One region of the Rossellomorea marisflavi genome, then DNA from elsewhere that is predicted to be linked to it. Evidence: predicted binding sites of a transcription regulator. Region 1 holds the regulator's gene; each other region holds the start of a gene.

What was found. Region 1 encodes Rex, which represses fermentation and respiration genes when NADH is low (regulators of the CRP and FNR family bind a similar motif). Its sites were predicted from a motif close to TTGTGAAATATTTCACAA; they were not measured.
Region 2: cydD (thiol reductant ABC exporter subunit CydD) is a predicted target of Rex. The motif match lies at 4,688-4,705, and genes of this name have one in related genera.
Region 3: yeiL (transcriptional regulator YeiL) is a predicted target of Rex. The motif match lies at 3,626-3,643, and genes of this name have one in related genera.
Region 4: K6T23_RS09180 (cytochrome ubiquinol oxidase subunit I) is a predicted target of Rex. The motif match lies at 4,628-4,645, and genes of this name have one in related genera.

The regions. Positions count from the first base shown of each region.
Region 1 covers NZ_CP081870.1:327,566-335,212, forward strand. Annotated here, with positions in the region: gene tsaD (tRNA (adenosine(37)-N6)-threonylcarbamoyltransferase complex transferase subunit TsaD) at 1-500, shown strand, start outside; gene K6T23_RS01825 (ABC-F family ATP-binding cassette domain-containing protein) at 865-2,796, opposite strand; gene K6T23_RS01830 (redox-sensing transcriptional repressor Rex) at 3,005-3,682, shown strand; gene K6T23_RS01835 (twin-arginine translocase TatA/TatE family subunit) at 3,737-3,907, shown strand; gene tatC (twin-arginine translocase subunit TatC) at 3,933-4,715, shown strand; gene K6T23_RS01845 (YdiK family protein) at 4,784-4,990, opposite strand; gene K6T23_RS01850 (CPBP family intramembrane glutamic endopeptidase) at 4,990-5,733, opposite strand; gene groES (co-chaperone GroES) at 6,016-6,303, shown strand; gene groL (chaperonin GroEL) at 6,365-7,647, shown strand, end outside.
Region 2 covers NZ_CP081870.1:1,424,623-1,432,269, forward strand. Annotated here, with positions in the region: gene K6T23_RS07635 (carboxymuconolactone decarboxylase family protein) at 1-257, shown strand, start outside; T-box leader at 305-510, shown strand; gene tyrS (tyrosine--tRNA ligase) at 562-1,809, shown strand; gene K6T23_RS07645 (MerR family transcriptional regulator) at 1,806-2,606, shown strand; gene K6T23_RS07650 (multidrug effflux MFS transporter) at 2,678-3,880, shown strand; gene K6T23_RS07655 (DinB family protein) at 4,017-4,541, shown strand; gene cydD (thiol reductant ABC exporter subunit CydD) at 4,775-6,460, shown strand; gene cydC (thiol reductant ABC exporter subunit CydC) at 6,457-7,647, shown strand, end outside.
Region 3 covers NZ_CP081870.1:4,191,370-4,199,016, forward strand. Annotated here, with positions in the region: gene ytvI (sporulation integral membrane protein YtvI) at 1-726, opposite strand, end outside; gene K6T23_RS21565 (TIGR04104 family putative zinc finger protein) at 888-1,106, shown strand; gene K6T23_RS21570 (MBL fold metallo-hydrolase) at 1,146-1,952, opposite strand; gene K6T23_RS21575 (tubby C-terminal domain-like protein) at 2,062-2,763, opposite strand; gene yeiL (transcriptional regulator YeiL) at 2,775-3,449, opposite strand; gene K6T23_RS21585 (MFS transporter) at 3,692-4,873, shown strand; gene K6T23_RS21590 (hypothetical protein) at 4,945-5,214, opposite strand; gene K6T23_RS21595 (helix-turn-helix domain-containing protein) at 5,308-5,631, opposite strand; gene K6T23_RS21600 (MerR family transcriptional regulator) at 5,845-6,672, shown strand; gene K6T23_RS21605 (MATE family efflux transporter) at 6,702-7,647, shown strand, end outside.
Region 4 covers NZ_CP081870.1:1,726,889-1,734,535, reverse strand. Annotated here, with positions in the region: gene rnjA (ribonuclease J1) at 1-1,231, shown strand, start outside; gene K6T23_RS09190 (potassium channel family protein) at 1,458-2,120, opposite strand; gene K6T23_RS09185 (cytochrome d ubiquinol oxidase subunit II) at 2,197-3,210, opposite strand; gene K6T23_RS09180 (cytochrome ubiquinol oxidase subunit I) at 3,214-4,539, opposite strand; gene K6T23_RS09175 (ABC transporter ATP-binding protein) at 4,730-6,541, opposite strand; gene K6T23_RS09170 (ABC transporter ATP-binding protein) at 6,558-7,647, opposite strand, start outside.

The DNA.
Region 1 (7,647 bases):
CCCGTACGCTAGGGCTCCCGTACCCTGGTGGTCCCCATATCGATCGTCTGGCCCATGAAGGGGAGCCGGTCATCGACCTTCCAAGGGCGTGGCTTGAGGAAGGATCCTATGATTTCAGCTTCAGCGGCTTAAAGTCGTCCGTGATCAATACTCTCCATAATGCAAAGCAGAAGGGGAATGAGATCAAGCCGGAGGATCTCGCAGCAAGCTTCCAGGCAAGCGTCATTGATGTACTCGTGACGAAGGCGAAAAGGGCTGTGGAAGAATACGGTGTGGGACAACTTCTTCTAGCAGGTGGAGTTGCGGCCAATAAAGGGCTGCGCGAGACGTTGGAGACCACGTTTGAAAGCCATGCGTGTGAGCTCATCGTCCCGCCCCTGTCCCTGTGTACGGATAATGCGGCCATGATTGCCGCTGCAGGAACCATCCTGTTTGAACAAGGCAAGCGTGGCGGACTGGATATGAACGCAAATCCGGGATTGGATCTGGAACAGTTTTAATAAGATTACACCTCGAATGGAATCGTCCGTTCGAGGTTTTTTATTGGGAACGTACGTTTTATCAACAGTCTGTGGATAATTTGGGGATAAGTAGTGCGTAAGATGTGAATGGATTGTGAAAAACAGTTGGGGATATGTAGAATTTGGAATGTGGATAATGTGGATAAATCAACCGATAATTGTGGATAGTGTGGAAAACGATTGTGGATATAGAAATGACGAGGGTGGAAATGTGGATAATCATGTGGATGAATAGTGGAGGGTTTTTTCTAAAAGAAGCACTTCCCTATACTTTACCCGTTTATACCATCTCACTAACCAAAGAAGCGGTTCAAGGTCATTTCGACCTTGAACCGCTTCTGTTTTACTCTTCCACTAATTCTTCCAGCTCCGTCCACTCTTCCAAAAGAACATCCATTTCTTCTTTGGCAATGGTCAGTTCGTCATTCAAAGTCTGAACCCGTTCGTGATCCTGGAAAATATCCGGATCGCACAGGAGGGTTTCTTTTTCTTCGATGGACCCTTCCAGTACGGTCATCTTCTCTTCGATCTCTTCAATGCGCCGTTTTCGTTGACGCTCAAGCTTTTTGGCTTCTTTATCAATCTTATGCGACTGCTTTTGCTGCGTAGCCTTGACCGGTTCTGCATTCGTCTGTTCCAGGGCGGCGAGCTCTTCCTGCTCCGCAAGTTTATGGAGATAGTAGTCGTAATCCCCGAGGTATTCGGTGGATCCGCCTGTGGATAGCTCGATCACCTTGGTGGCGATGCGGTTGATGAAGTAGCGGTCATGGGATACGAACAGGATCGTGCCCGGGTAGTCGATAAGGGCATTCTCGAGCACCTCTTTGCTATCTAGGTCGAGATGGTTCGTCGGCTCATCGAGGATGAGGACGTTGCCTTTTTCCATCATCATCTTGGAGAGGGCGAGGCGGGCCTTTTCCCCTCCGCTCAGGGTGTTGACGGGTTTCAGGACGTCTTCACCCGTGAAGAGGAAGTTCCCGAGGACGGTCCTGATTTCTTTTTCATTCCTCATCGGGTATTCATCCCACAGTTCATTGAGGACCGATTTGTTAGACGAAAGGTCCGCTTGCTGCTGATCATAGTAAGAGATGGATACATTGGATCCGAATTTGAAGTCCCCACTCAGTGCCTGCAACTTGTTCACCAGGGTCTTGAGGAGGGTGGACTTACCGATCCCGTTCGGTCCGACAAGGGCGATGCTGTCCCCTTTTTTGATGGAGAAGTCGATATGGGAGGCGATGGCTTCCCCGTCCTCGTACCCGATGGTGAGGTCATTGACGTGAAGGACGTCATTCCCGCTCGGGCGATCGATCTGGAAGGCGAAGGAGGCAGACTTTTCGTCACCTTGCGGCCTGTCCATAAGTTCCATGCGCTCAAGTTTCTTTCGCCTGCTCTGGGCCATCTTTGTGGTGGAGGCACGGGCGATATTGCGCTGGACGAAGTCTTCGAGCTTTGCGACCTCCTGCTGCTGGCGCTCATAGAGCTTGAGATCCTTCTCGTAATCCAGCGCCTTCTGTTCGAGGTATTTGCTGTAGTTCCCCACAAACTTCTTGCTCCGGTTCCGGGAAATCTCATACACCTGGTTCACGACGCTATCCAAGAAGTAGCGGTCATGTGAAACGATGAGTACGGCACCCGGATAGCCTTGAAGATACCCTTCGAGCCAGGAAAGCGTCTCGATGTCCAGATGGTTCGTCGGCTCATCGAGGATGAGGATATCAGGCTTGGTCAGGAGGAGCTTCGCAAGGGCGAGGCGGGTCTTCTGACCACCGGAAAGGGTGGAGATCTTCGTCCCGTGGTCGAAGGAAGCGAAATTCAATCCGTGGAGGACGGAGCGGATATCGGCTTCATACTGATAGCCACCGGACTCCTTGAAGGTGACTTGAAGTTCGTCGTATTCCTTCAGTACCCGCTGATAGCGGTCTTCATCTTCATAGACGGACGGATCCGCCATCTCTGCTTCCAACCTCCTAAGCTGCTTTTCCTGTTGGAGGAGGTGTTCGAATACCGTCAGCATCTCGCCCCAAATGGAAAGCTCCGACTCGAGGCCTGTATTCTGGGCCAGGTAGCCGATGCTCACACCCTTTGGCTTCGTGATCTCTCCGGAGTCATGGGACAGCTGGCCTGCGATGATCTTCAGGAGGGTCGATTTGCCGGCACCGTTGCGGCCGACGAGGGCGACCCGGTCCTTGGTTTGGATCTCCAATTTGATATTGGTCAATATATTATCTGCGCCAAAATTTTTGGTCAGCTGATTCACTTGTAATAGAATCATGTCGGTTCACCTCTGTTTCATTAGTGCTAGTGTACCGTATTTCCCAGGTGGACGGCAATAAAAGGGGAGGAACTATGACTATTAATCTGGATACAAATAGGATAGAATAGAGTGTATGATGGAAAATAGATAAAAGATATACCTTCTTTTTGGAAGCGCTGACAGACCAGGAAGAAGAGGGTTTATAAGATGTGGGGGAATACAAGAGATGAATCAGGAAACAACGAAAATTCCACAGGCAACGGCCAAGCGCCTTCCGCTATACTACCGCTTCATCAAGAATCTGTATGCTTCAGGTAAGCAGCGGGTATCGTCGAAGGAGTTAAGCGAAGCCGTGAAAGTGGATTCCGCGACCATCCGGAGGGATTTCTCCTATTTTGGAGCGTTAGGGAAGAAGGGCTATGGGTATAATGTGAATTATCTCCTATCCTTTTTCAGGGAAACGCTTGACCAGGATGAACTGACGAAGGTCGTATTGATCGGCGTGGGGAATCTCGGAACGGCTTTTCTTCATTACAATTTCATAAAGAATAACAATACAAAGATCGAAATGGCCTTCGAGGTGGATGAAACGAAGGTGGGGACGGAAATCAGCGATGTGCCCGTCCACCATATGGATGAGCTGGAGGAGAAGCTGAAGGGGATGGATATCGAAGTCGCGATCCTGACTGTGCCGGCCTCATCTGCTCAAAATATCACAGATCGCCTTGTGTCTTCGAAGATCAAGGGGATCCTGAACTTCACACCTGCACGCCTGACGGTTCCTGATCATATCAGGGTCCATCACATCGATCTGGCCGTGGAACTTCAGTCACTTGTCTACTTCCTCAAGCATTACTCAGGGGAAGACACGGAAATGTCACAAGATGGAATCGTAACGGAATAGAAAATTCTGACCATTTGCGTTATGATAGAAGCATATAAGGGGAGGTGTCTCATTATGGTAGGTCCTGGAAGTATGGTGCTGATTGCAGTGGTGGCCCTTTTAATTTTTGGCCCGAAAAAATTACCGGAGCTTGGCAAAGCAGCCGGCAATACACTACGTGAATTCAAGAACGCAACCAAAGGCTTAGCGGATGATGAAGACGATAAGAACAAAAGTGCCAAGTAAAGCCAAGTAAAGTAGGATGTGCGCCATGAGTCAAACTCAAAAGGATATGACAGTCTTTGAACATATAGGAGAATTGCAGAAACGACTCATGTTTGTAGTCGTTTTCTTCTTGTTAGCCGTTGTGGCAAGCTTCTTCCTTGCCGAACCGCTCATCAAGTACCTGCAGCATGCGGATGAAGCAAAAGAAATGACGATGAATGCCTTCCGCGTGACGGATCCACTCAAGATCTATATGGAAATGATCATGTTCATCGCGGCGGTCATGACGTCACCGGTTATCCTCTATCAAGTATGGTCATTCATATCCCCCGGTCTTTATGAGAAGGAGCGGAAGGTGACCCTGAGCTACATACCGGTGTCCGTCCTGCTGTTCCTAGGTGGACTGGCATTTTCCTACTTCATTCTGTTCCCGTATGTTGTATCGTTCATGATGCGGCTATCAGGAGATCTCGATATCCAGCAGGTGATCGGGATTAATGAGTACTTCCAATTCCTCTTCCAGATCACCCTTCCATTCGGTCTGCTGTTCCAGCTGCCAGTGGTGATGCTGTTCCTGACGAGGCTCGGGATCATCACGCCGATGATGATGGCGAAGGCAAGGAAAGTCGCCTACTTCATCCTCCTTGTGATCGCCGCCCTCATCACGCCGCCGGACATCGTCTCCCATATGATGGTGACCCTGCCGATGTTGGTCCTTTATGAAATCAGCATCGCGATTTCACGGATCGGCTACAAGAAATACCTTGAGGCCGAGCAGCAGATGGAAATCGAACGCGTGGAAGAAGAGTTGAAACAGCGCAAAGGATAAAGAAAACCGGATCCACCCGATCTTCATGGAAACGAAGTCGGATGGATCCGGTTTTTGTTTTAAGCGGCTTATTTCTTCTGGTTCAGCTGCTGCTTGATCCTGAAGTGGAGCAGGACCATGCGGATGCCCGAACCAAAGTCCAGCGTGGCAAGGAAGATCAGCATATAGGTGAAAAATCCCCAGCCTGTATCCCGGACCGTATGGATGGCAAAATAGGTGAACAGCACCCCAAGAAGAATGTAAATCACGCCGGAGAACAGGGGTGATCGTCTCATTATAGGAAACCTCCAATAAATCCTTGTATTTTTTCAGCTTCATTCATGATCTTTTCGATTTCATCCCGGTAGACGGTCTGCATGATGACCACCATCGTATTCATGGCCACATGGGCGCAGATCGGTACGAGGATTCGTTTCGTTCGTACATATAGGAAGGCAAACGTGAAGCCCATGGCAGAGTACAGGATCACATGTACCGGCTCGAAGTGGGCAAGGGCGAAAATCACGGAGCTGATCAATGCGGCGAAGAAAAAGTTCATTCGCTGATAGAGTGCCCCAAAAATGATCTTCCTGAACACGATTTCTTCCAGGATCGGCCCGATGATGGCAACGACGATCATGGCAAGGGGAACATTGTCCACGATGCCCATGATGTTCTGTGTGTTTTCAGAACCGGCCTGGATGCCGAGGAGGGTCTCGATCTGGATGGCGATGGCTTGTGCGAAGAACGCCATGAAGATCCCGACGACGGCCCAGACGATGGAAATCCCGGCGCCTGCAGGGGCAGAGCGCTCGAGCTTAAGTTTCGATGGTGAGCTTTTTCTCAGGATGAGCAGGACGATGATCAAGGTCGCGGCAAAGCTGAAGATCAGCCAGGAACCGACGGCCACCTGCTGCATGTATTCTTTCGTCTGTCCAAACACTTCTGTGCCGGCCTTATAAAACAGGAGCGGTCCAACCGCACCGGCGAGCTGCATGACAATATAGGCGATCAAAATGTATCCATAATGTTTATTCAACGTTTTATCTCCTTTTAAGCAAGCCTTAGGCCTGACAGGACAGACCCTTGTACAATTCTACTAATAAATGCGGAACTGTTCAAATCTCACGGTCATGGGAATATTGCCGGGAATCGCCACATAGGATAGTGAGGTGTGAAAAAAGGGGGAAAATGACGAAAAAATTTTTAAGCAGGACTCTTGCAAAATGAAAACGAATTATTTAATATAATAACTGTGTTAGCACTCATGTTAAGCGAGTGCTAAAAACCAATCTACATATTTTCAAGGAGGTTGTTTCACTTGTTAAAACCACTAGGTGATCGCGTCGTAATCGAGCTAGTCGAAACAGAAGAAAAGACAGCAAGCGGTATCGTACTCCCGGATTCTGCTAAGGAAAAACCGCAAGAAGGTAAGATTGTCGCTGTAGGTACAGGTCGCGTTCTTGACAACGGTGAGCGCGTCGCTCTTGAAGTGTCTGTAGGCGATCGAATCATCTTCAGTAAATACTCTGGTACAGAAGTGAAATACCAAGGCACAGAATATCTCATCCTTCGTGACAACGATATCCTTGCCATCGTAGGCGAATAATTAATCGAATCAACACATATACGCACCAACCATGAACTGATATTAAAGGAGGACGTTTGAAATGGCTAAAGAAATTAAATTCAGCGAAGAAGCACGCCGTTCCATGCTTCGCGGGGTAGACCAATTAGCAAACGCAGTAAAAGTAACACTTGGACCAAAAGGTCGCAATGTTGTACTTGAGAAGAAATTCGGTTCTCCACTCATCACCAATGATGGTGTAACCATTGCGAAAGAAATCGAGCTTGAAGATGCATTCGAAAACATGGGTGCGAAGCTTGTAGCGGAAGTCGCAAGCAAAACAAATGAAATCGCCGGTGACGGTACAACGACTGCAACGGTCCTAGCGCAAGCGATGATCCGTGAAGGTCTTAAAAACGTAACAGCAGGAGCAAACCCTGTCGGCGTACGTAAAGGGATCGAGAAGGCTGTCCAAGGGGCTGTCGAAGAGCTGAAAGCCATCTCTAAACCAATCGAAGGCAAAGAATCCATCGCACAAGTTGCAGCGATCTCTGCAGCGGACGAAGAAGTCGGCCAATTGATTGCTGAAGCCATGGAGCGCGTAGGCAACGACGGTGTCATCACCATCGAAGAATCAAAAGGATTCACGACTGAGCTTGACGTCGTAGAAGGTATGCAGTTCGACCGTGGATATGCATCTCCATACATGGTGACAGACTCAGACAAAATGGAAGCGGTCCTTGATAATCCGTACATCCTGATCACGGATAAAAAGATCGGCAACATCCAGGAAGTCCTTCCTGTCCTTGAGCAAGTCGTACAACAAGGCAAACCACTATTGATGGTAGCGGAAGATGTTGAAGGCGAAGCCCTCGCAACACTTGTTGTGAACAAACTTCGCGGTACATTCAACGCAGTGGCTGTCAAAGCACCTGGATTCGGTGACCGTCGTAAAGCAATGCTTGAAGACCTTGCCGTATTGACTGGTGGAGAAGTGATCACAGAAGACCTTGGTCTTGACCTGAAATCTGCCAACATCACACAGCTCGGCCGTGCAGCGAAAGTCGTTGTCACAAAAGAAAACACAACGGTTGTCGAAGGCTCTGGAGATCCAGAAAAAATCGCAGCCCGCGTAAACCAAATCCGTGCTCAATTAGAAGAATCTACTTCTGAATTCGATAAAGAAAAACTCCAAGAACGCCTTGCGAAGCTTGCTGGTGGAGTAGCCGTCGTGAAAGTCGGAGCTGCTACTGAAACCGAGCTCAAAGAGCGCAAACTACGCATCGAAGACGCATTGAACTCTACACGTGCGGCAGTCGAAGAAGGAATCGTATCCGGTGGTGGTACGGCTCTAGTGAACGTCTACAATAAAGTCGCTTCCATCGA
Region 2 (7,647 bases), 1.1 Mb from region 1:
CATTCCAAAATGGATGCTTATACTGTCAAGCAAAGGGAAGGCCGGATCCTGACGTGTTTGATGAAAAAATATCAGTGGCCGTCGGTTTTGCGGAAGTTTTCGGAGTACAGGGTAGCAACGTTCAGGATGCTCTGTTCAAGGTGCTGAAGGAATCGTTCAGTGATGAGGAAATCTCAGAGCTTATTGCCTTCATCAGTTTCACCTCCGCTTCCCAGACATTTGGAGCCCTTATGGACCTTCGTCCGCAGAAAAATTAAATTGCAAATATTTTGCTAATCTGGTATGATCAGTTCAATTTAACACATGTAAAGCGATGAGAGGAAATCCAGTAGCGACGATCTCCATGTTTAAGAGAGCCGGTGGGTGGTGCGAACCGGTACAAAGGTCGGGTGAATTACAATCCTTGAGCGTCCCTGCATTCGTGGGGAACGGACGAACCGTTATTCGATTGAGTGGAAGAATCATTGTCTTCAAGAAGGGTGGTACCGCGTGAGCAATCACGTCCCTTTTTGAAGGCAATTTTTTTATTTTTTCATGTGTTAGAAATGATTATGGGAGGTAATGTCAATGCAAAAGCTGACAGATCAACAAGAACAAGAAGTACAGGAGCAACTGGCTGTCTACCGACAAGGTGTACAGGAGATCATTCCTCTCAAAGAACTTGAAAACAAAATCAGAACATCCGTCATTGAAAATAAACCATTAAAAATTAAACTGGGTCTTGATCCATCTGCTCCTGACGTCCATCTCGGGCATACGGTCGTTTTGAATAAGCTTCGCCAGTTCCAGGAGCACGGCCATATCATCCAGCTGATCATCGGTGACTTTACGGGGAAAATAGGGGATCCAACTGGGAAATCCGTTGCCCGTAAGCAGCTAACCGAAGATGAGGTGAAACATAATGCTCAAACTTACTTTGAGCAATTTTCTAAAGTCCTGGACATGGATAAGGTTGAACTTCACTATAATTCCAAATGGTTGAGTGAGATGAAGATGGAGGATGTCATTGGACTTGCGGGGAAAATCACAGTGGCAAGACTGATGGAGCGCGATGACTTCGAGGCGAGGATCAAGGAAGGTAAACCGATCTCCCTTCATGAATTCTTCTACCCGTTGATGCAGGGTTTTGACTCGGTACAGCTGGAATGCGATATCGAGCTTGGGGGGACGGATCAGCATTTCAACGTGCTCATGGGGCGTCATTTCCAGGAGAAATTTAATAAGGAGAAGCAGGTTGTCATTCTTATGCCCCTTCTAGAAGGACTGGATGGAGTCGATAAGATGTCAAAATCGAAACATAATTACATCGGAATCGATGAGAGTCCTGAAGAAATGTTCGGCAAGACGATGTCACTGCCCGATCACCTTATGATGAAGTACTTTGAACTCATCACGGATCTTCCCCTTGAAAAGATCAGTGAAATCAAAGCTTCGCTGGCTGCAGGGCAAATGCACCCCCGTGATGCCAAGATGCTCCTCGGAAGGACGATCGTCAGGATGTACCATGGAATCGGAGCAAGTGAGCGGGCACAAGAGCAGTTCATCTCTGTTTTTCAAAAAGGCAGTATGCCAGATGAGATTCCAGAGCTGCAGTGGAACGGGAATGAAGAGATCAACATACTCGAGCTGCTCGTCAACGTCAATCTTCTTCCTTCCAAAAGTGAAGCGAGGAAGATGATCAAGAATAAGGGCGTAAAGATTGATGGAGCCAAGGTGGAAGATCCAAACCTTATTGTGAAGGTCCAGGAGGGGATGACTATGCAGGTCGGCAAGCGAAAATTCATTAAACTTTTGGTTGAAGGGGAATGAAGGATCAGTTCACCATCGGACAAATGTCAAAGCTTTATGATATACCAGTGAAAACCTTGAGATATTATGATGAAATCGGGCTATTCACCCCTTATCATACGGATGGGGAAACAGGTTATCGGTATTACCGTGCCGAGCAGTTCCAGCAGCTCGATATGATCAGCTTTTTGAAAAGCTTGGGTGTGCCTCTGAAGGAAATTAAGCAAAAAATGGAGCACAGTACGCTGGACCAGTTCTTGCACACTCTTGAGAAATACGAGGAAAACACGAGAAGGAAAATGGATGAATTGAAAACAACTCATCGGCATCTCTCCCAAAAAATTCAGCAGCTTCAGCTTGCGAAGACAACGGAACGGGGGCCTTTGCTCTCCTCTCTGCCGAAGAGAAGCATTTGGAAAGAAGAGCGTTCATTTTCTTCCCTTGATGATATGGAAGTGCTCTTAAGGGAAATCAAGAAAACCGTCAATCATATGACGCCCATCATGGTCGGTTCTGTCGGCTTGTTTGTATCACCTGAGCACATCAAGAGTGATGAAGAGTTTGTCTACGACGGATTGTATATCCTTCTTGAAGAAGAATCAGGATACGACATCCTTCCGGAAGGGACATATGCCACAGTCTATTCTCTCGAGGATCGCAGGAGGGATTCCTACTATTATAATATGCTTGTGGATTTTGTATCTGGACTGGGAATGGAAACGGAGGGACCTCTATATACAAGGCAGATTGTCGATTCCTTCATCTCCCACATGAAGGACGAGCGATTGACAGAGTATCAGATTAAAGTTCGTGGTTGATTCCTATTGACCCTCCGGTTACTGGAGGGTTTAAAATGATGATGGCTATACAACGTAAAGGAGAGTCATCCATGAAGGAATTAGCACACACGCAATCAAAAACGTATTTATTCATTTTCATCGTGATCATGGGGTGCCTAAGTGCATTCGGACCACTGACAATCGATATGTACCTTCCGGGTCTGCCTACTCTTGCATCTGATCTTGGTACGAACGCCTCCACTGCTCAGCTTAGTCTGACGGCCTGCCTGATCGGACTTGCCGCAGGGCAGCTCATCGTAGGTCCTTATTCGGATATGGTGGGAAGGAAAAAGCCGCTGATTGTGGCATTGATCCTCTTCACCATTTCATCGGTTTTGTGCATGTTCACAGGTTCAATCTGGGGACTTATTGTTCTCCGTTTCATTCAGGGTCTCACAGGTGCTGCCGGCATGGTCATTTCAAGGGCTGGCATGCGGGATCGCTTTTCCGGACAGGAATTGACGAAGTACTTTGCCATGCTGATGCTCGTCAATGGGTTGGCACCTATTGCAGCGCCAGTGGCCGGGGGACAGCTTCTTCAATTCATGTCGTGGAGGGGAATCTTCGGTGTCCTTGCCCTCATCGGGGGAATCATGCTTCTTGCCGTCTGCTTCGGATTGAGTGAAACGCTACCGATAGAAAGAAGGAAGACCGGGGGGATCTCCAGCGTTTTCAACACCTTCGGCCGTTTGATCAGAAACCGGGTTTTCATGGGGTATGTCCTGGTACAAGGGTTCGCCATGAGTGCCATGTTCGCCTATATTTCAGGCTCCACCTTCGTCCTGCAGGATATTTATGGACTATCTCCACAAATGTTCAGTCTGATCTTCGCCTTGAACGGCCTCGGTCTCATCATTGCAACCCAGGCAACCGGGAAACTCGCACCCGTCTTCGGTGAAACATCGTTGCTGAGGTATGGCATCCTTCAAGGACTATTGGCTAGCGTGTTGCTCATTGTCAGCATCTCACTGGAGGCCTCGGTCGTATTCATCTGTATCTTCCTTTTCCTGACGGTATCCACTGTCGGAATCGTGAATACTACCGTATTTTCCCTTGCGATGAGTGATCAGGGAGATAACGCAGGGAGTGCAGCTGCCCTCCTTGGATTATTGCCATTCATTCTTGGTGGTGCGGCGGCACCCCTCGTCGGACTGGGTGACGGGGCTTCAGCGGTCCCCATGGCTGTCGTCATTGCCATTTGTGAAGCTGTGGCTGTAGTATCCTACTTTATCATGGTAAGGAAAAAGGGTTGAACCGAAAAAGGGATTCAGAGCACATGCTCTGAATCCCTTTCGCTTATACCTTAAGTATAGCATGCCTATAGGGAAAATATCAGTCTGTTTTTCCTGAAAAACCCTGTTAAAATGAGCAAGACAAGGGGGCATGACCGTGATTGATTATAGGATTACAAGGAAAGATGGCTTTGATCATAAGATTGGTGAACTGATATCCATGTTGGAGCATACCAGGAGCGTGACGATGGAAGAATTAAGTGGAATCAGCCGGGAAGAGCTTGAGTATATGGAGGACCCCGGTGGAAATACCATCGCAAGCCTCCTCATGCATATTGCAGCAATTGAATTTGTCCATCAGATCATCTCTTTTGAAGAAAGGGACCTGACTGATGAAGAAGCAGACACATGGGGTAAGGCCCTTGACTTGGGGAATCCGGCCACTCTGCACTATCAGGGGCTGGAGGTTGATGAGTACCTTGAAGCGTTAAAAAAGGTTCGGAGTGTTACTGTCTCTTCTTTCTCTCAGCTTTCAGACCAATGGCTAGATGAAGAAAGAAGGAGGGGAAACGGGGTTTCCTATAACTTCTATTATATCTGGTACCACGTGATGGAGGATGAAATCAATCATCGAGGACAGATACGTCTATTGAGAAGGAAGTATAGAGAGGGTTCAAACTAGTTGAAGACAATGGTTCACCGGCGAGGTTCCTTGCGCGGTCGCAGTGCAGGGAACCTCTTTTCCCTCCTGTGTACTTTGTCTTGAATTTGTCAAATTCAATTCAGTGAGAAGAAGGATAAGTGATGGTATAATAGAGATAGAATAATTTGTGAAGTATTTCACTAACTTTCGGAACGGGAGTGAAATCATCTATGAAAGCATTACATTCAATTGTAAAAGCCAGTAGGTCATTCATGATGACTTTATATAGTTCTTCCATTCTTTTGGGTCTCGCCATTGTCGCTCAGGCATACTTGATCGCGGGGATTGTAGACAGGGTTTTCCTGAAGGGAGCTTCCTTGACAGAAGTATGGCCTCTATTGACAGCACTGCTTTTGGCTTTCGCATCCAGGGCGGTTTTCAGCTGGTTGAACGGCAGAACAGGGATCCGGCTTGCATCATCTGTGAAAGGAGAGGTCAGGAAAAAACTCTTGAACAAATGGGCTCATCAGCCACTCACTGCTTCTGTAGGCAGTCAGGCGGGAAGGAAGGTATCCGTCCTGATGGAAGCGGTCGACGGGCTTGATGGCTACTATAGCAAGTATGTGCCTCAACGAATTGAAACAACGCTCGTCCCACTGATGATTTTGGTGGTCCTATTCAAGGAACACTGGTTCACAGGACTGATCATCCTGATTACGGCTCCCTTCATCCCGATCTTCATGGCACTCATCGGGATCAAAACGAAGGAAAAATCAGAAGACCAGATGGAAAAGCTTGAATCGTTCTCCGGTACATTTCTTGATGTCCTTCAAGGGTTGACGACATTGAAGCTATTCGGGAAAGGAAAGACGAAGAGTTCAGAGATCATGGAGAGCTCGCTGAACTTCCGCGAGTCCACAATGGAGGTGCTGAAGACTGCCTTCCTATCCTCCTTGATGCTCGAGTTCATCTCCATGCTGAGCATCGGCCTGATCGCCCTCGAAGTCGGTCTGCGTCTGATCGTGTTCGACAGCATCTCATTTTACACTGCATTCTTTGTCCTCATCCTGGCACCTGAATTCTATCTTTCCATGAAGCAGTTGGGGAGTGCCTTCCATACAGGAAGGGGTAGTTCAGGTTCCGTTAAAGCGGTGAAGGATGAGCTTGAACGGGATGACGGGGAGATCCTCTGGGGGGATAGTCTCATTCATGCGGAGGATGGACCGCCCCCAATCGATCTGAAAGGGGTCGGTCACGCCTATTCACAAGGTGCTTTTCGTCTTAAGCCCTTGTCAGTCCATATTGAACCGTTCAGCAAGGTGGCCATCATCGGTGAAAGTGGATCCGGAAAAACGACCCTCCTGCATATCCTTTCAGGATTGATCGATCCAGCCGAGGGACAAGTGATGGTGAATGGCCAATCAAGAAGACAGTTTACAGAACGTTCGTGGTTCGGGCTCATCGCATATATCTCGCAGAACCCATATATTTTTGCCGGGACGATAGAAGAGAACATGGCAGCCGGGTCCCTTCATACAGCAAAGGAACTGGAGGATGCGGCTGAAAAAGCCGGACTGACGGATCTGATCTTCAGTCTGAAGGAAGGATTCCAGACCGTGATCGGCGAAGGGGGCAGGGGACTGTCGGGTGGAGAGAAGCAACGGATCGCCCTTGCAAGGGCCTTTTTGCGGAAGCCATCCATCGTCTTGCTTGATGAACCGACCACCGGACTCGACCTGAAGACAGAGTCGATTCTTCAGCAGTCGATCCAGGAGCTATCCCGGTCTTCCACCATCGTCACGGTTGCTCATAGATTGCACACCATCCGCCATTCCGATCAAATCCTTGTATTGAAAGAGGGAGCACTCATCGGAGAGGGTACTCACGAGGAATTGCTCAAGGAGCTGCCTGCATACGAGCGCATGATTGCGGTACAAAAAGGAGTGAACATCATATGAGAGAGTTGACTGAGATCCTTCGATTGACTGTAAAAAAGAAAAAAGATGTTGTCCTTTCTGCTGTCTTCGGTACGGTGGCCGGTCTTACATCCGTCGGGGTTTTCGCTTTGAGTGGATATATGATTTCCCAAGCGGCACTTGAAGTGCCCCTTTATGTTCTGACCATCATGATTGCTTTAATGAAGCTGTTCGGCATCCTGAAGGCAGTGACAAGGTATGCAGAGCGCTATTATTCCCACCGGGCGACGTTCACGATCCTTGCCAACTTGAGGGCATCGATCTTTGACCGGTTGGAAACCATTGCGCCGACGATTTTTCAGCGATACAAAAGCGGTGATCTCCTGGCTCGGATTGTGGGAGATGTAGAGAGCCTTCAAAACTTCTTCTTGAGGGTCTTCTATCCGCCTCTGGTTATGATGGTTGTTTTTATCGCCACCATACTTTTTACTCTCTTCTATTCTTTGGCGACTGGAGTATTGCTGATTGTGGGGATGCTGCTCACCGGTTTCTTGATTCCCTCCCTGGTCAGCCTGAAACAAAGGAAAATTGAATCACGTGTGAGAGAGCGTCGCAGTGAGCTATCGTCCGGTACTACAGAATTCCTGTATGGCTTCAGGGAACTGAAAATTCATCAGCAATTATCCCATCAAGAAGAGACACTCGGCGGTTCTTCCTCTGCGTATGTGAAAGAGCAGGATCTGGAAAGCCGTCACTCCTTATTCAGCCATACCATCAACCTGCTCGTCTCACTGCTGATCACATGGCTGGTATTGGTTCTCGGTGTGTATGCCGTCGGGGAAGGGACCCTAGATGGTGTCCTCCTTGCCATGCTCGTCATGATTTCACTGACTGTCTTTGATGAAGCAATACCGATGGCGACCCTTCCTTACCATTTAGAAGATTCAAGGAAGGCATCCAAACGCCTTGGTGAAATTCAAGGTGGAGAGCTTAAGGGCCGAAGGAGTGAAGAGGCTCCCGATCATGCGCCCTCCTTTACGCTGGAAAAGGTGGGGTTCACCTTTGAGGGAGGGGGGAGGTCCTCGATCTCTGACGTCGACCTTTATATACCGGAAGGGTCGAAGACGGCTGTCATCGGTGCATCGGGTTCCGGAAAATCAACGTTATTCAATCTGCTTCTAACTTTTTATTCACCGGATGAGGGACAGATCCTAATGGATTCCCGTCCC
Region 3 (7,647 bases), 440 kb from region 1:
GATGAGAGCAACCTTTGGCGAGATGAATAATAATGCGATGTAGGTGATCAGGAATACTCCGATACTCAAGATGAATTGAGCCTTCCAGTACCCCATGAACACTTTGCTCATCTTCTGGAATACAAAGCGAAGTTTACCCGATGTTTCCGGCTTGAAGAAATTGAAGAACATATTCAAAAGCTTCGGCAGATCCAGACTGAAGAGGAAAAAGGTGATGAGATAGATCAGAGTGACAAATACCATATTTGGAATTGACTGAAGCGCTGAACCGATGGCATTGATCAGCTGCGAAGTCAGATGCACGGCTGTGTCGGTCAGTCCTTGGGACTGTTTCTCGATCTCTTTGACAATCCGATCACCCTGCGGGACTTCATCGATGAATTCATTGAAGCGGATCACCTGATCATTGACAAAAATCTGAATATCCTTTGCGTAGACCGGAATATTCAACGACCATTCATACAAGGAATTAAACACCCTTGTCACCGTGAAATACAGTCCCCATGCACACACGAGCATGAACGTGGTGAAGACGATGATGACTGGTAGGAGACGTTTCTCAGATTTAAGGAGCTTCTTCACCCACTTGACAAGCGGTTCCATGACCATGGCTGTCAAAAGGGCAAGGAATATGGGGAGGAACACCGAAAAGTAAATATACACAAACACAAAAGCAACAAGGAGAAGCACAAACATGATGACGCGTTTAACTAGAACTCGATTCAACTATCAATAACCTTCCTTCTGAGAGCCAATAGGCAACTGCCACTATAGTACTTTAATTCTAAAGTGTATAGGAAGGAAAGTAAATCTTTAGTAAAAATCGAAATCTCAATGAAACCTGTTTAGTGGTCCATCCGTAAATAAGTGCAAAGGAGTTGATCAACGTGGTGGCTTGTACAAGCTGTCAGAATAAATGGAAGGGACGAGATATTTGGAGGCTTGGTTTCTCCAAAGAAGGAAAAAGCTGTCCTCACTGTGGTACCACCCAATATATTTCTGCCGAGTCGCAGAGGATGATGAGCCTGGGATTCATCAGTGTGGTGGCCATTCTGCTTTTCCCTTTCATCATCAAGCTGAGCGGAGAGAAAGAGCCCCTCTGGTGAATCTGAACCGGCATGATCGGTAAGGGATCGCGCCGGTTTCTATAATTCTTTGAGAATGGACGAAACAATATGTTTGGAGTCCCATTCTCCTCTGGAAAATGACATGATCGGGTACTTTTTCGGGAACATAGTCTGTTGAATCTCATTGACTCCAAGGCCCTCATGATGCAGGGCCGTCACCTTTTCCTTAATTTTTGTTAAGTACTCAAGCTTCAGCTTCATGGCTTTTTTTCCATTCTTCACGTAGCCTGCATGACAGCAGAACATCTCGTCGAAGTCATACGTGAGTATTTCTCTGATCGAGCGGATGATGGCAGGTATGCTTTCTTCCCGCAGTACAATTTTCGTTTTAGGAGAAACGTAGAGGTCCCCCGAGAATAGTTGCCCGGTTGACTCTTTCAGGAATGAAACGTGATCGGCGGCATGTCCCGGAGTGGAGATGACCTTAAACACATCCCGTCCGGAATGGATGACCTCAGGCAACGGCTCTGATTGGAATGCAGGACGTTTACCCCAGAATACCCGTCTGTAAAAGGGGTAGGTTGCCTTTTCCTTACATTCCTTACGGTAAAGAGGATTCATCAAGACCGGGATTCCTTTGCTGTTACAATAAGAGGCGTTTCCTATATGATCCTCATGATGGTGCGTGATCAAGACCATTTCGGGATTCACCTCATCAATGAACGGTCGGAAATGGCTACGCAACGAATGCGAACCGGTATCAATCAGGACATCGCCGGCTGCAAACGCATAGCAATTCAATTGAACTCTGAATGCTTCTTGTCTACACTCGAACAATCGAACTCCTGATTGCTCACTTTGACATGATTTTTGTTTAAAAAGCACGTAGAACCCTCCCCGTCATTTCTCTTTTCTCTACTGTACCACATGAATGAATAATCACTCACTTTTTCAGAAGAAAAAGAAGCAGGAATCTCCCCACTCCTTTCATGACTTACTTGAAATAAAAATGATGCAGGATGAGCGCCACCAGTGCCTCGAGGTCACGGTTCCCGACTTCCATGACCGAAACGTTACTCACCGTATGATTCCGCTTCAAAGTGCCGATTGCAGCATCACCCGAATGCACCGATATCGTCGAGGTGACCGGATTGGTAATCGTTTGAAGCGTCCGCTCTCTGATGCGGAATTCGATTACTTCCTTCCGTTTGCCTATCCCCTTTGAGTTCGCCAGTGTCTCCGCTTGGCCGATCAGCTTTCCGTTCCGAACGATTTCCCAATGCTCCTTCATGGAAAACCGGCGTTCCCGGTACCATTTAACCTGATAGAGATCTCCATCAATCTTGATCTCCAAGGAGACGTACCAGTTAGAACTGACCATCTCTCCGATGATGAAACGGCGCTTGCTCTCGTAATATCGCTTAAGATACCCTCTTTTTTGATTTCCTTCGAATAAAGGCTTCGGGACGGAGAAGGACCGTTGAAGGTGATAAAAGCTCCACCCCTTCACATCCTTCGGAACGTATGCCTGCTCTCTCTTTTCGATATGTTTGGTCAATACATACAGAATAAGGGCTCCGACGGGAAAAAGGAGGGCCGCTCCCAACAGCTCGGGATCAACGGCATCGAAGACAAGATAGCGGAACAAGGCCACGACCATGACCATGACAAAATAAAAGAGTAATTGGATCAACATTTTCCCTACTTTCAGCTTTCATTTCTCAGAAGTTCGGCCAGGACCTCAAGTGCCCTGGCATCGATGATGATGTAACGGGTTCCTTCTTTCCTGATGTATCCTTTTTGTGTAAAGGATGAGAGCACATGAAGGAGATGTCTGTACGAAACGCCAAGGAAATCGCAGACCGTCACGTGCTTCTCTTTATAGACAGTACCGTCCGCCGTCTGGAGGATGAAATCGGCCAGTCGATTCTCGAGTGGAAAAGACAGGGTTTGAGAATACTTGGCCGACATGGCAGTCGCCTTCAACGTAAGGAACTTGGTCAACTCCCTCAAGAACGTGGCGTCTTCTAGCAGCTGATCGCGGAATGATTCGAGTGGAACAGCATAGCAGACCGTTCTTGTAAGTGCCTGGATTCCCTTAGAATAATATACTTCGTTCACAAGCTCCATCTCACCGATGAAGTCATGGGCATTCACAAAGTTGATCAAGGAGACTTTTCCGTTGGAATATGTCACATAGATTTTCGCCTTTCCTTCGATTACATAATAAAAATAGTCCGGCCTTGTCCCTTCCCGGATCAGCCATTCATCACGCTCGAACACGTGGACTTCCAGATGCCGTTCCATGGGAAAGGAAAAGAAGGACCCTATGGAATGACGTTTCATGATGCTTTGTCTTGTGGAACCTGTGATTTTCTTCATGGCACTTACCTTCCTTTTTTCCACAATGTATAAAGAAGAAAGGTGATCAGGATCATAAATACGAGTCCAACTCCCACTAACGTATCAAGGATGAAGTCGATTCTTCCCACCTCCAGTTATAATATCTAAAATCTACCATAGTCATAAGGGGGGTGGAAAGACGTGTTTTTCTCAGAATGTGAGATTTCTCATATTTTTTTGCCGTTCTCCTTGGTATGATGCAATCAAATGGAGGAATCGACATGAATACACAACGCTGGATGAGTAGACAATTTTTCACCTTTTATCTTACATGGGGGATCTTCCTGCCGTATTGGACGGGCTGGATGATCAACTCGAAGGGGGTAACGGTGGCAGAGGCAAGCTTGATCATGAGTCTTGGGCTCGTGATCCGAGGACTCTCCACCCTGTTCGCCTTCCCCTATCTTTCTTCTAAATTCAGCAGCAAGATGCTTTTGAACGGCATGGGGATCGGGACCTTTCTCGCCATCCTTCTTTGCATCCCGGCAAGTTCCTACTGGACCCTCATGGCTGTTGTCCTGCTGCTGCACTTCTTCTATCCTACGCTCATGCCTGCACTCGACACGGCGGCCGGTGTCCTTGTGCAGAACAAACAGCTGAAGCATTACGGGAAAAGCCGCTCGTGGGGGTCCCTCGGCTTCGTCATCGGTGGACTGATCCTCACACTGTTCACAAGTAAGCTTGGCGATGGGGTCATCATCTGGGCCTTATTAATCGGGCTGTTTCTCTTGCTCGGACTCGGGATGCTGAAGGCTCCAGATATCCTGTCGAATAAGCCGAAGCCCTTGCCGGCCGTCCGAGGGGCCATGCTCAAGCTGTTCAAGGTGAAACATTTCGGCCTTGTCCTTGTCATCGTCATCCTGCTACAAGCTGCCCATGCGTCTTACTACAACTACGGGTACATCTTCCTTCAGGAAATCGATGCGCCAAAGTCCTGGATCGGGGCCATCATGAACATCGGGGTCATCGCTGAAATCCTGTTCTTCCTCGTGGCAGACCGCTTATTCCGGAACGTATCTGTCGGGACGATGCTTGCAACGGCCGCACTCGGTTCGACCGTCCGCTGGCTCCTTGTCTTCGCCTTCCCGAGCGTCGCCGTGTTCTCGGTTTCACAGCTTCTGCACGCCTGCTCATTTGCCATGGGACACTATGCGTTCATGCAGTATCTGATCAAGAACATCGCACCGAAGGACGTCCCGAAGGCGCAGGGCATCTATTCCGCCCTCGCCCTCAGCTGGAGCACCGCCATCTTCACCCTGTTTGGAGGATTTCTGTACGAAATCGATCCGCGCTACGCGTTTTTGGGAATGATCGTCTGCACCATCCCATCATTCATCATCGCACTCGTTTACCGGAAGATACAGAAAAACGACCGGAGTGCCCAGTCGTCCCTTGCAAGTTGATGGAGAGCATTACAAAAAGGAATCCTTTGCCTGAGGAGGCGGGATTCCTTTTTTTGTGTGTAATTAACAGCCTAATGGGCCACCGGATGCAGAAGCAGGTACACGGCCGTCACCATGCTCCCGATTCCGATCAATCCTAACAGGGCCATTGTTATCATCCTGTTGATGCGATGCAACGTGAGCAGGCCATAATAAAGCACGGCTCCTACAACCAGGAAGAGTAGGAATCCCATCATCTCGTGCGAGCCCAATGGATGGAGAAGCAGATTCAAGGCAATTCCCCCGAAGATGAATGCCCCGGCTGAAGCCACTACCTTGCCGGGACTGACAAACTGTTCCATGATTTCACCTCCGCCTGTCCTTCCATTTTATCCAGTATAACGGATTGGAGAGTCCCCCATCCACTTGGCGGTACCGGAATCACACATGGAGGATCAAAAACGATTTAGAATCATCGACACCAGTCCATACAGCATGCCAAATGCAGGGAAGATCACCCACCAGGGCCACATGCTCCTTACACTCCCCGTTTCCTTGATGATGATCCGCTCCTGAAAGCTTTTAACCCCTTTGATCAATTCATCAAGTGATATCTTATACAGATCGCTCAAAAGGATCAGATTATCCAGATCGGGGTAGCATTTTCCCGTTTCCCACTTCGATATCGACTGCCTTGAGATATTCAGCTTTGAAGCAACGTCATCCTGGGACAGCCTGCACTCTTCACGCTTTCTTTTTAAATTCCCGGCCAGTTCCATTCCTATCAACCACCTGTTCATTTGTATGAATCCAGTATAATCCCACGTTCACGCCCCCGGAAGAAGTCATTGGTTGAACGTCCGCAACCTGTGGTTGCATTCCAAAACTGCCATTCTTAAGAGCTGTATTCTCGTTTCATACTCCATATTCCTCCCATTGCTTGCTTTTGGGGTAGAATGGTAAAAACGATTTCTATGTAAAGGTGAGGGACTATGAGAAAACGATTGAAGATCGGAGAAATATCCAAACTCTTCAAATTATCAAAACCGACGCTTCGCTATTATGACGAGATTGGATTATTCAGCCCTAAATATACAGACGAACAGAATCAATACCGCTACTATGGCATCGAGCAGTTTGCCACGCTGGATGCCATCATCTTCCTGAGGAAGAACGGGTTTGCCATCAAGGATATCAAGGAACAGCTGGAGAAGCGGTCGCCCGAGGGGACCCTCGACCTCCTTCAACGGAAACTGGAGGAGACCAGGCAGGAGATCCGGGACCTGGAGATCATATCCCGCAAGATCCAGAACAAGATCACCACCATCAAAGAAGGACTGTCCCTCCTGACGGAAACGACTGTCACCATCAAGGAATTCAGCGCCCGTTCGATCACGTATTACTACAATGAAGGGCCCGTAGATATGATTGAGAAGATGGATGAGATCCATTTAAGCGATATGGAGAGGATCTCCCAGATGTCCCACGTCTACGATGGATTTTTCACTGGGGACCTCGGCTTTGTCGTCGATTATCCGAGCTTGCATGAAGAAGGGCCGGTGAAATACAGCCGCATCTTCGACTTGAATGAAGACCATGCCTCGCCCCACTTCCTGAGAGGAGGTCTGTACGCCTGCTACCCCTATAAGGGGCCTTATGAAGACATAAAAGAAGCCCATCTGCACGTACTCGACCATATCCATACTCACGGCTACATTGTCGACGGGGAGGCAATCGAGCTCTACATCCTCGATGAATCGGTTGTAAAGGATGAGAACGATTACCTGACCATGATCCAGGTTCCGGTGAAAAGAAGATGATTGACCTTCAAGCTGCTTGAACGTTTACAATGACTTCTATCACCATCAATGGAGGTCCAATCACCATGGAAACAACAGACAGTCTATTTCTAAAGCAACCGGTGAAGAAGGTATTCCTGCGCTACTTCTTCCCGTCCATGTTCGGCCTGATGGTCATGGCCGTCAATATCCTGATCGACGGCATCTTCATCGGCCACGGCGTCGGTGAGATCGCGCTAGCGGGCGTCAATGTGGCCCTTCCTGTATTCTCCCTCATCTTCGCCATTGCACTCTGGATCGGGATGGGGGGCGGGACGCTCTACTCCATGCACCTGGGGCGCTCTGATCATCATGCAGCAAGAAGTTTCTTCAGTCTTTCCGTCACCGCCGTCATTACCCTGCTCGCTCTTCTCGGGTTCATGGGATACGTCAATATGGAGGCTGTGGGGAGCTTGCTCGGAGCGAATTCGGATACAGCCCCTTTCGCCCATGAATACTTGAGCGTCATGTTCCTTTTCGGTTGGATCATTGCCCTCGAACAGGTGCTGAGCATCTTTGTCCGGAATGACGGAAGTCCCGTTCTTTCTATGATCTCACTGGTCGTCATGGCGCTGGTCAACATCGGCATGAACTATCTGACGATCTTCGTCTGGGGACTTGGGGTGACGGGTGCTGCCGTCTCCACAGTCACAGGGGGAGCAGTCGGCGTACTCATCCTCCTGACCCATTTTATAAAAAAAGAAAGCTCCCTGCGGAAGCCGGCATTTGCATGGAGCCTCCAGCGACTATTTCACATCTTTTCCATCGGGTTCCCCAGCCTGCTGGCTGAGATGGGGATGTTCGTTTTCGTGGCAGGCTACAATGTGACGATCGCCCATCTCCTGGGGACAGATGGGGTGGCCGCATTCTCTGTCATCAATTATCTCCATAGCTTCATGTTCATCACCTTCTTCGGTATCGAAGCCGCCCTGCAGCCGATGATCAGCTTCTATCACG
Region 4 (7,647 bases), 1.4 Mb from region 1:
TTCTTACGGGATCGTGGTCAAGACGCCTCCGGGCAATGTCGTGCACACAGGTGACTTCAAGTTTGATTTCACTCCTGTAGGAGAACCTGCGAACCTGACCAAAATGGCAGAAATCGGAAAAGAAGGCGTCCTGTGCCTGCTTTCCGACAGTACGAATGCTGAGGTACCAAACTTTACAATGAGCGAACGCAAAGTTGGCGAAAGCATTGACGATATCTTCAGGAAAGTGGACGGCCGCGTTATTTTCGCTACATTCGCATCCAACATCCACCGCCTGCAGCAGGTTGTCGAAGCGGCAGTCTACCACAACCGTAAAGTAGCTGTGTTCGGCCGAAGCATGGAGGCGGCCATCACCATCGGCCAGGAACTTGGATACATCAATGCGCCGAAGGAAACCTTCATCGAACATAATCAAATCAACCGGTTGCCTGCGAATGAAGTGGCCATCCTTTGTACAGGTTCTCAAGGGGAACCGATGGCTGCCCTATCCCGTATCGCAAACGGTACACATCGTCAGATCCAGATTCAACCGGGTGACACTGTCGTCTTCTCATCTTCACCGATCCCTGGGAACACGATCAGTGTAAACCGTACGATCAACCTTCTATACCGTGCAGGAGCAGAAGTGGTCCACGGACCACTCAGCAATATCCATACATCCGGACACGGTGGACAACAAGAAATGAAGCTTATGCTTCGTCTGATGAACCCTACATTCTTCATGCCTATTCACGGTGAATATCGCATGCAGAAGATGCACGCTCAGCTTGGCGTCGACTGTGGAGTAGACCCTGATAACTGCTTCATCATGGATAATGGTGATGTACTTGCCCTCAGCAGCGACTCTGCTCAGGTGGCTGGGAAGATTCCTTCAGGGAATGTCTACATCGACGGCAGTGGAATCGGTGACATCGGAAACATCGTCCTCCGTGATCGCCGTATCCTTTCAGAAGAAGGGCTAGTCATCGTCGTGGTCAGCATCAATATGAAGGACTTCAAGATTGCTTCCGGTCCGGATCTGATTTCTCGCGGATTTGTTTATATGCGTGAATCCGGGGACTTGATCAACGAAGCGCAAACCTTGATCTCCAAACACCTGAACAAGGTGCTTGAAAGAAGGACTACTCAATGGTCTGAAATCAAGAATGAAATCACAGACACACTGGCTCCATTCTTATACGAAAAAACCAAACGTCGTCCAATGATCCTTCCGATCATCATGGAAGTCTGATCCATTATAATAGAGCCTGAGACACACGTGCTTAAGTCATAATAAAATCCGGACTACTTTCCCCCTCAGATGGGGAAAAGTAGTCCGGATTTTTCATTTGTTTCATGAGCGGTATCAACCACACTGGTTGTGTTCGTCATTACATAGTCACTTTTCATATGCTCAAGTCCCCTATAAAAAGAAGGATGGCCCGCGTAAGCAGTCGGCCATCCTTTTACTATACGCTTTATGTCCACAGGATCTTTTTTTCAAAGCGGTTGATATCGGTGTCCGCTCCGATGACGATGAGAATATCCCCTTCCTGTATCTCTTCTTCGGCCTGGGGAGACACGATGATATCCCGGTCCCTTTTGATTGCCACGATATTGATCCCGTATTTTGCGCGGATATCGAGGTCGATCAAGCTGTTCCCGCTGAGCTTCTCATTGGCAACAAGCTCGACGATGGAATGTTCGTCCGAGAGTTCAAGGTAATCCAGTACATTATTCGAAACGATATTATGGGCGATCCTTCTACCCATATCCCTCTCAGGGTGAACCACCTGATTGGCACCGATCTTCCTCAGGACCTTTTCATGGTAATCATTCTGAGCTTTGACGGTGATCTTCTTCACACCGATCTCCTTCAGCATGATGGTGGTGAGGATGCTTGATTGTATATTATCCCCGATGGCAACAATCACGTGATCGAAGTTGCGGATCCCGAGGCTCTTGAGCACCGACTCGTCGGTGGAATCCGCCACGACAGCGTGTGAAGCGGTGGTGGAAAATTCATTCACCTTATCCTCATCCATATCGATGGCCATCACCTCCATACCCTGCTCGGCGAGGGAGCGTACGATGCTCCCTCCGAAACGACCCAAACCGATGACAACAAACTCTTTTTTCATCTCCCATACCCCCTATTTTGCTATCCTTATTTTAGCATAAAAACCAGGTGAATATGTTTGGTCTACCGCCCGGGGCTTATTTTTTCCCTTTCACATAATCTGCGTCGAATAAAAACAGGCGCATCAACAGATACAGGGACGGGATCAGCAACAGCAAGCCGGCAATGAATACGATGATGAGGGCCGTCCCCATCACTTCGTTCGTTACACTTGAACCGATGGTGATAAAAGGTTTCAGGATATACGGCAAATGGGAGGCACCGTAACCGAAGAAAGCGAAAAAGAATTGAAGCATGACCGAAGTGAACGCAAGGCCGAATTGTTTGCGGCGATAGATAAGCCATGTGGCGAGAACAAAGAATAATAGGGATAGGCCGAACATCCACCAAATATCCATTGCATTCACAAAATGCTCTTCGTTATGATTCTTCAAAGACCAGAAAACCCATAGGCTCGCAATGATCGTAGGCGGGCTCCAGAAAAGGGCAAATTTCCTCAAGATCTCCCTGGAGGCCATATCCCCTGCCCTATTGGCATAGTAGGTCAAAAATGCCGCTGAAATGAATAGGACGGAAACGATTGACAGAAATACGACACTCCATGAGTAGGGACTCGTCAAAAGCTTCCCAGCCAGGAAGATCACGCCGTCATCGGTTTCTTTTAGGAAGCCTCCTTCGGATATGGTGAGCGCAGTGGATAAAGACGCCGGTATCAACAACCCGGTTGCCCCGTAGATGAATAAATACCCTATATTTTCCTTCGAACCATAGTTACTGAATGCGTAAAAACTGCCCCGTATTGCCAGGAGGATGATCGCCACGCTCCCCGGGATAAGGAGTGCGGTCCCATAATAATAAGCGGTATCCGGAAAGAATCCGACCAGACCGACGAAGAAAAACACGAAAAATACGTTGGTCACCTCCCATACGGGTGACAGATATCTGCTGATGAGCGCATTCATCGTGTGTTCCTTCCCTTTCATCCGGGCATAGAAGGCAAAGAAACCGGCACCGAAATCGATTGATGCTACAATGAGATACCCATACAAAAAAATCCACAGGACGGAGATCCCGATCACTTCCAAACTCATATCCTATTCCTCCTTCCGGTCGGTTGGGAACCTTTTCTCAAGTTCCGCTTCTGCAGGTTTGTTTTTGAACATCCTAATGAGGACCACCACACACAAGATGCCGAGCATCAAGTAAAGGGCGAGGAACATGGCGAAAATCCAGGCGACGCCATCTGCACGGGTGGCTGCCTCGGCAATCTTCATATATCCCCTGAGGATCCAAGGCTGTCTTCCGACTTCTGCGTAGATCCAGCCGAATTCAATGGCCAGCATGGCAAGTGGCCCACTCGCAACGATTCCCCAAAGGAGGGGTTTATTGAATTCATTCCCCTTCTTCCATTTCCACAGGAGGACGAATAGGAAGCTGATGAAAATACTGAACATCCCGATCGACACCATCCCATCGAACATATAGTGGATCCAGAGGGGTGGTCGTTCATCTTCGGGAAAATCGTTCAGGCCGATGACTTCCGTATCGAATGAACTGCCTGCAAGAAAGCTCAAGAATCCTGGCAGTCGGATCTCATTGGAGATTTCATTATTTTCATCGATCGTGCCAAAGACAATGAGATCTGCATTTTTCTCAGTTTCAAAATGCCATTCACCTGCTGCAAGCTTCTCCGGCTGATACTCCGCAAGGAATTTTGCGGAAAGATCACCTGCAAGAGCTGCTCCAAGTGAAAAGACCAATACCGCTGTCATAGTCATCCGAAGTGCCTTTTTATGATAGTTCCCTCCTTTTTTCATAAGGATGGAATAGGCGGCGATGGCTGCAAGGATAAAGGCCATAGTCATATAAGACGTCGTAAGCACATGAAAGACCTTGGTAGGGGTAGCAGGATTCAGCATGGCTGCAATCGGGTCGATTTCAATTGCTTTGCCGTCCTTGAGCTCGAACCCTTGAGGCGTATTCATGAACGCATTGACGGTCGTAATGAATAAGGCCGAAGCCGAAGAACCGATCATAATGGGCAGATTGAGGAACCAATGGGTCCACTTTCCTTTGAACCGGTCCCACGTATAAAGGAAAATTCCAAGAAATATAGCTTCAAAGAAGAAGGCGAACGTTTCCATGAAAAGCGGTAGGGCAATGATTTGACCTGCCACTTTCATAAATGACGGCCATAGCAATGAAAGCTGCAGACCGATGGCCGTTCCTGTAACGACCCCTACAGCAACAGTAATGGTGAACCCCCTTGCCCATCTTCGGGCCAGAAGGAGATAGTGGTTATCATTCTTCTTTATTCCTATAAACTCTGCGATGGCGATCATTATAGGCATCCCTACCCCGATCGTTGCAAAAATGATGTGGAAGATCAATGTACTCGATGTAAGCAATCTACTGATCATGACGCTATCCAAAACTGATTCCCCCTCGTACGTTATACCCTTATTATAAAACAAACCAAGAGTATGTGAATTAGTGAACATGACTATTTTGTGACAAACTTCACAAACTAACTGTATTCGATGTTATGGTACCATTTCCCTCTCATAGGTAAAAAAAACATCCCTGCCAGACCGGCCAGGGATGTTTCTTTTATATCGCTTCGATCATTCGGAACTGTGATTCTACGAGGTCGTAATAATCCCCTCTCTGTTCCATCAGCTGATCATGGTTCCCACTTTCTTTTATTCTTCCGTTTTCAAGAACGAAGATATTATCAGAGTCCCTGATAGTAGAAAGCCTGTGGGCGATGATGATGGCTGTACGGCCGTTCAATAATTTTTTCAAGGCCGATTGGATTTTCACCTCGGTTTCCGTATCGATGGACGCCGTTGCCTCATCCAAAATGATGATGCGGGGATTGGCAAGCAGGGCTCTCGCGAAAGAAAGAAGCTGCCTTTCCCCCACAGATAGAACGTTTCCACGTTCTTCAACTTCGGTCTCATAGCCATTGGCGAGTTTCCCGATGAAATTGTCCGCCCCGATCGCTTCCGCAGCGAGTCGAACTTCTTCATCTGTCGCATCGGGACGTCCGAACCGGATATTATCCATGATCGTTCCCGAGAAAATGAACGTATCTTGTAGAACGATGGAGATCTGGTTACGCAGGCTCGCCACCGATACATCCCTTAAGTCATTCCCATCGATTGTGACCGCTCCCGCGGTCGGATCATAGAAACGACTGATCAAATTGGCGATCGTCGTTTTTCCTGATCCCGTATGTCCCACAAGGGCTACGGTCTGACCGGCCTTCATCTCGAGATTGATGCCTTGAAGGGCCTTTCGCTTATCATCATAAGAAAACTCCACATCGTTGAACTGGATATGACCAGCGATTTCTTTCATGGAAATGGCCTCGTCCTTCTCATGAACAATCGGCTTTTCATCAAGGAATTCAAAGATCCTCTCTGATGAAGCCATCCCGATCAAAAGTTGATTATACACCTGCCCGAGACGCGAAATCGGCTCCCAAAACATGCCTAGGTAAAAAGCGAAGGAAACGAATTCTCCCAGCTGCAAAGAACCGGTTTGTATCAGATGGGCACCATACCAGATCAAAACGGCCGTACCAACGGCGTTGGTCATTTCAACCAGTGGTCTGAAGATGGCATTCTTTTTGGTGGCCGTTCTCCAGCTCTCGAAGTTCTCCGTATTGATTCCATCGAAGAACGCCATGTTCTCACGCTCCTGGGTGAAGGCTTGTGTCACCCTGACCCCTTGGATGCTCTCATTCAAATGGGAATTGAGCTTTGCTTGTTTGAGCCGCACCAGCTGCCATGATTTTCGGATGTTCTTCCTCAACGTGGTGGAGATGAAGAACATGATTGGAAGGATGACCATGACGGCGAGGGTGAGCTCAGGGCTTAGAGTGAACAGGAGGACGATGATCCCTGCAAGCAGGATGATATCCATCAATAGATTGATGACCCCGTTTGTAAACAATTCTTGAAGCGAGTTGATGTCGTTCATGATCCTGACAAGGATCGAGCCGGCTGAGCGCTGGTCGAAGAATCGGTGAGACAGGCTTTGCACGTGACTGAACAGATGCTTGCGCAGGTCATAGATCACGCCTTGGCCCAACTGATTCATCCATCGTATCCTGAGGATGTTGGCGAAGTAACTGAGCACATAGAGTCCGGCTATCACACCGATCAAGGTCATCAACAGATTCCCATCCTTCTGGCGGATGGCTTTATCCAGCGTATACACCCCGATCAGAATCGGAATGATCAATCTGACGGCCGTTGTGATCAGGACCGTCAGGATGGACAGAGGCAACAGCTTCTTGGAATACGGTTTCAGATACGTCAGTAGCCGCGAAAGCTGTCCCCAGTTGAATGGTTTGTCGATCACTTGATCGGTTGAGTAGTGGAACCGGTCCATCACTTTTTTGTCATTTTTCATCTTTGTCATACACTCATCACCTCCCAGCCTGCAGAATTTTCTTTTGGTCTTTGTATTGAATATCATAGATGCGCTGATAAGGACCGTTGTTGGCAAGGAGGTCCTCATGTCTACCCCGCTCCGCCACTCTCCCATTTTCAAGAACCAGGATTTCATCGGCGTGCTTCAGTGAAGAAATCCTATGTGCAATGATGAATGTCGTACGGTCGGACATGACGTTCTTCAGTGCTTTTTGAATACGGAATTCCGTTTCCATGTCCACCGCCGATGTTGCATCGTCAAGAACAAGGATAGAAGGGTCGAGGCAGATGGCCCTCGCAATGGCAATCCGCTGTTTCTGACCTCCAGACAGACCGAGTCCCCTCTCCCCTAGCTTTGTCTCATATCCATCGGGAAGAGTCATGATGAAGTCATGGGCCTGAGCAAGCTTTGCGGCCTTCTCTACGTCTTCCTGAGACGCTTCAGGACGCCCATACGCGATATTCGACCTGATGGTGGAAGAAAACAGGAACGATTCTTGGAGCACGACGCCGATGTTCTGACGAAGGGACTTGATGGAATAGTCACGGATATCCATCCCATCTATGGTGATCCTCCCTTCCTGAGGCTCGTAAAATCGTGTCAAAAGCTGAATGACGCTTGATTTACCTGAACCGGTCCCGCCGATCAGTCCTACGATTCTACCGGGTGGTGCGTTGAATGTAATGGACTCCAGGGCGGCATCTTCATCGAGGTCATTATAATGGAAGGAAACATCTTCGAATTTTACTTCCCCTTTCATGCGTGTTGCTTCAACCGCATGTACACCGTCCTTGATTTTCTCATCGACCTCAAGGATCTCAAGTAGCCTCTCTCCAGAAGCTTTCGATTGAGAGAACTGATTGATGGTGAATCCTAGATTCATGATCGGCCATATGATATACCAGACCAGGCTGTAGAAGGCAACCAGTTCACCAGGAGCAAGGTTCCCATTCATCACGAGGTATCCTCCATAACCGAGAAGCAGGATGACACTCACATTGCCCAGAAACTCCATCAGTGGGAAATATTTCGCCCAGATATCAGAGGTGAAGAGATATTTATCCTTGTAGTCCCCGTTTGAACGA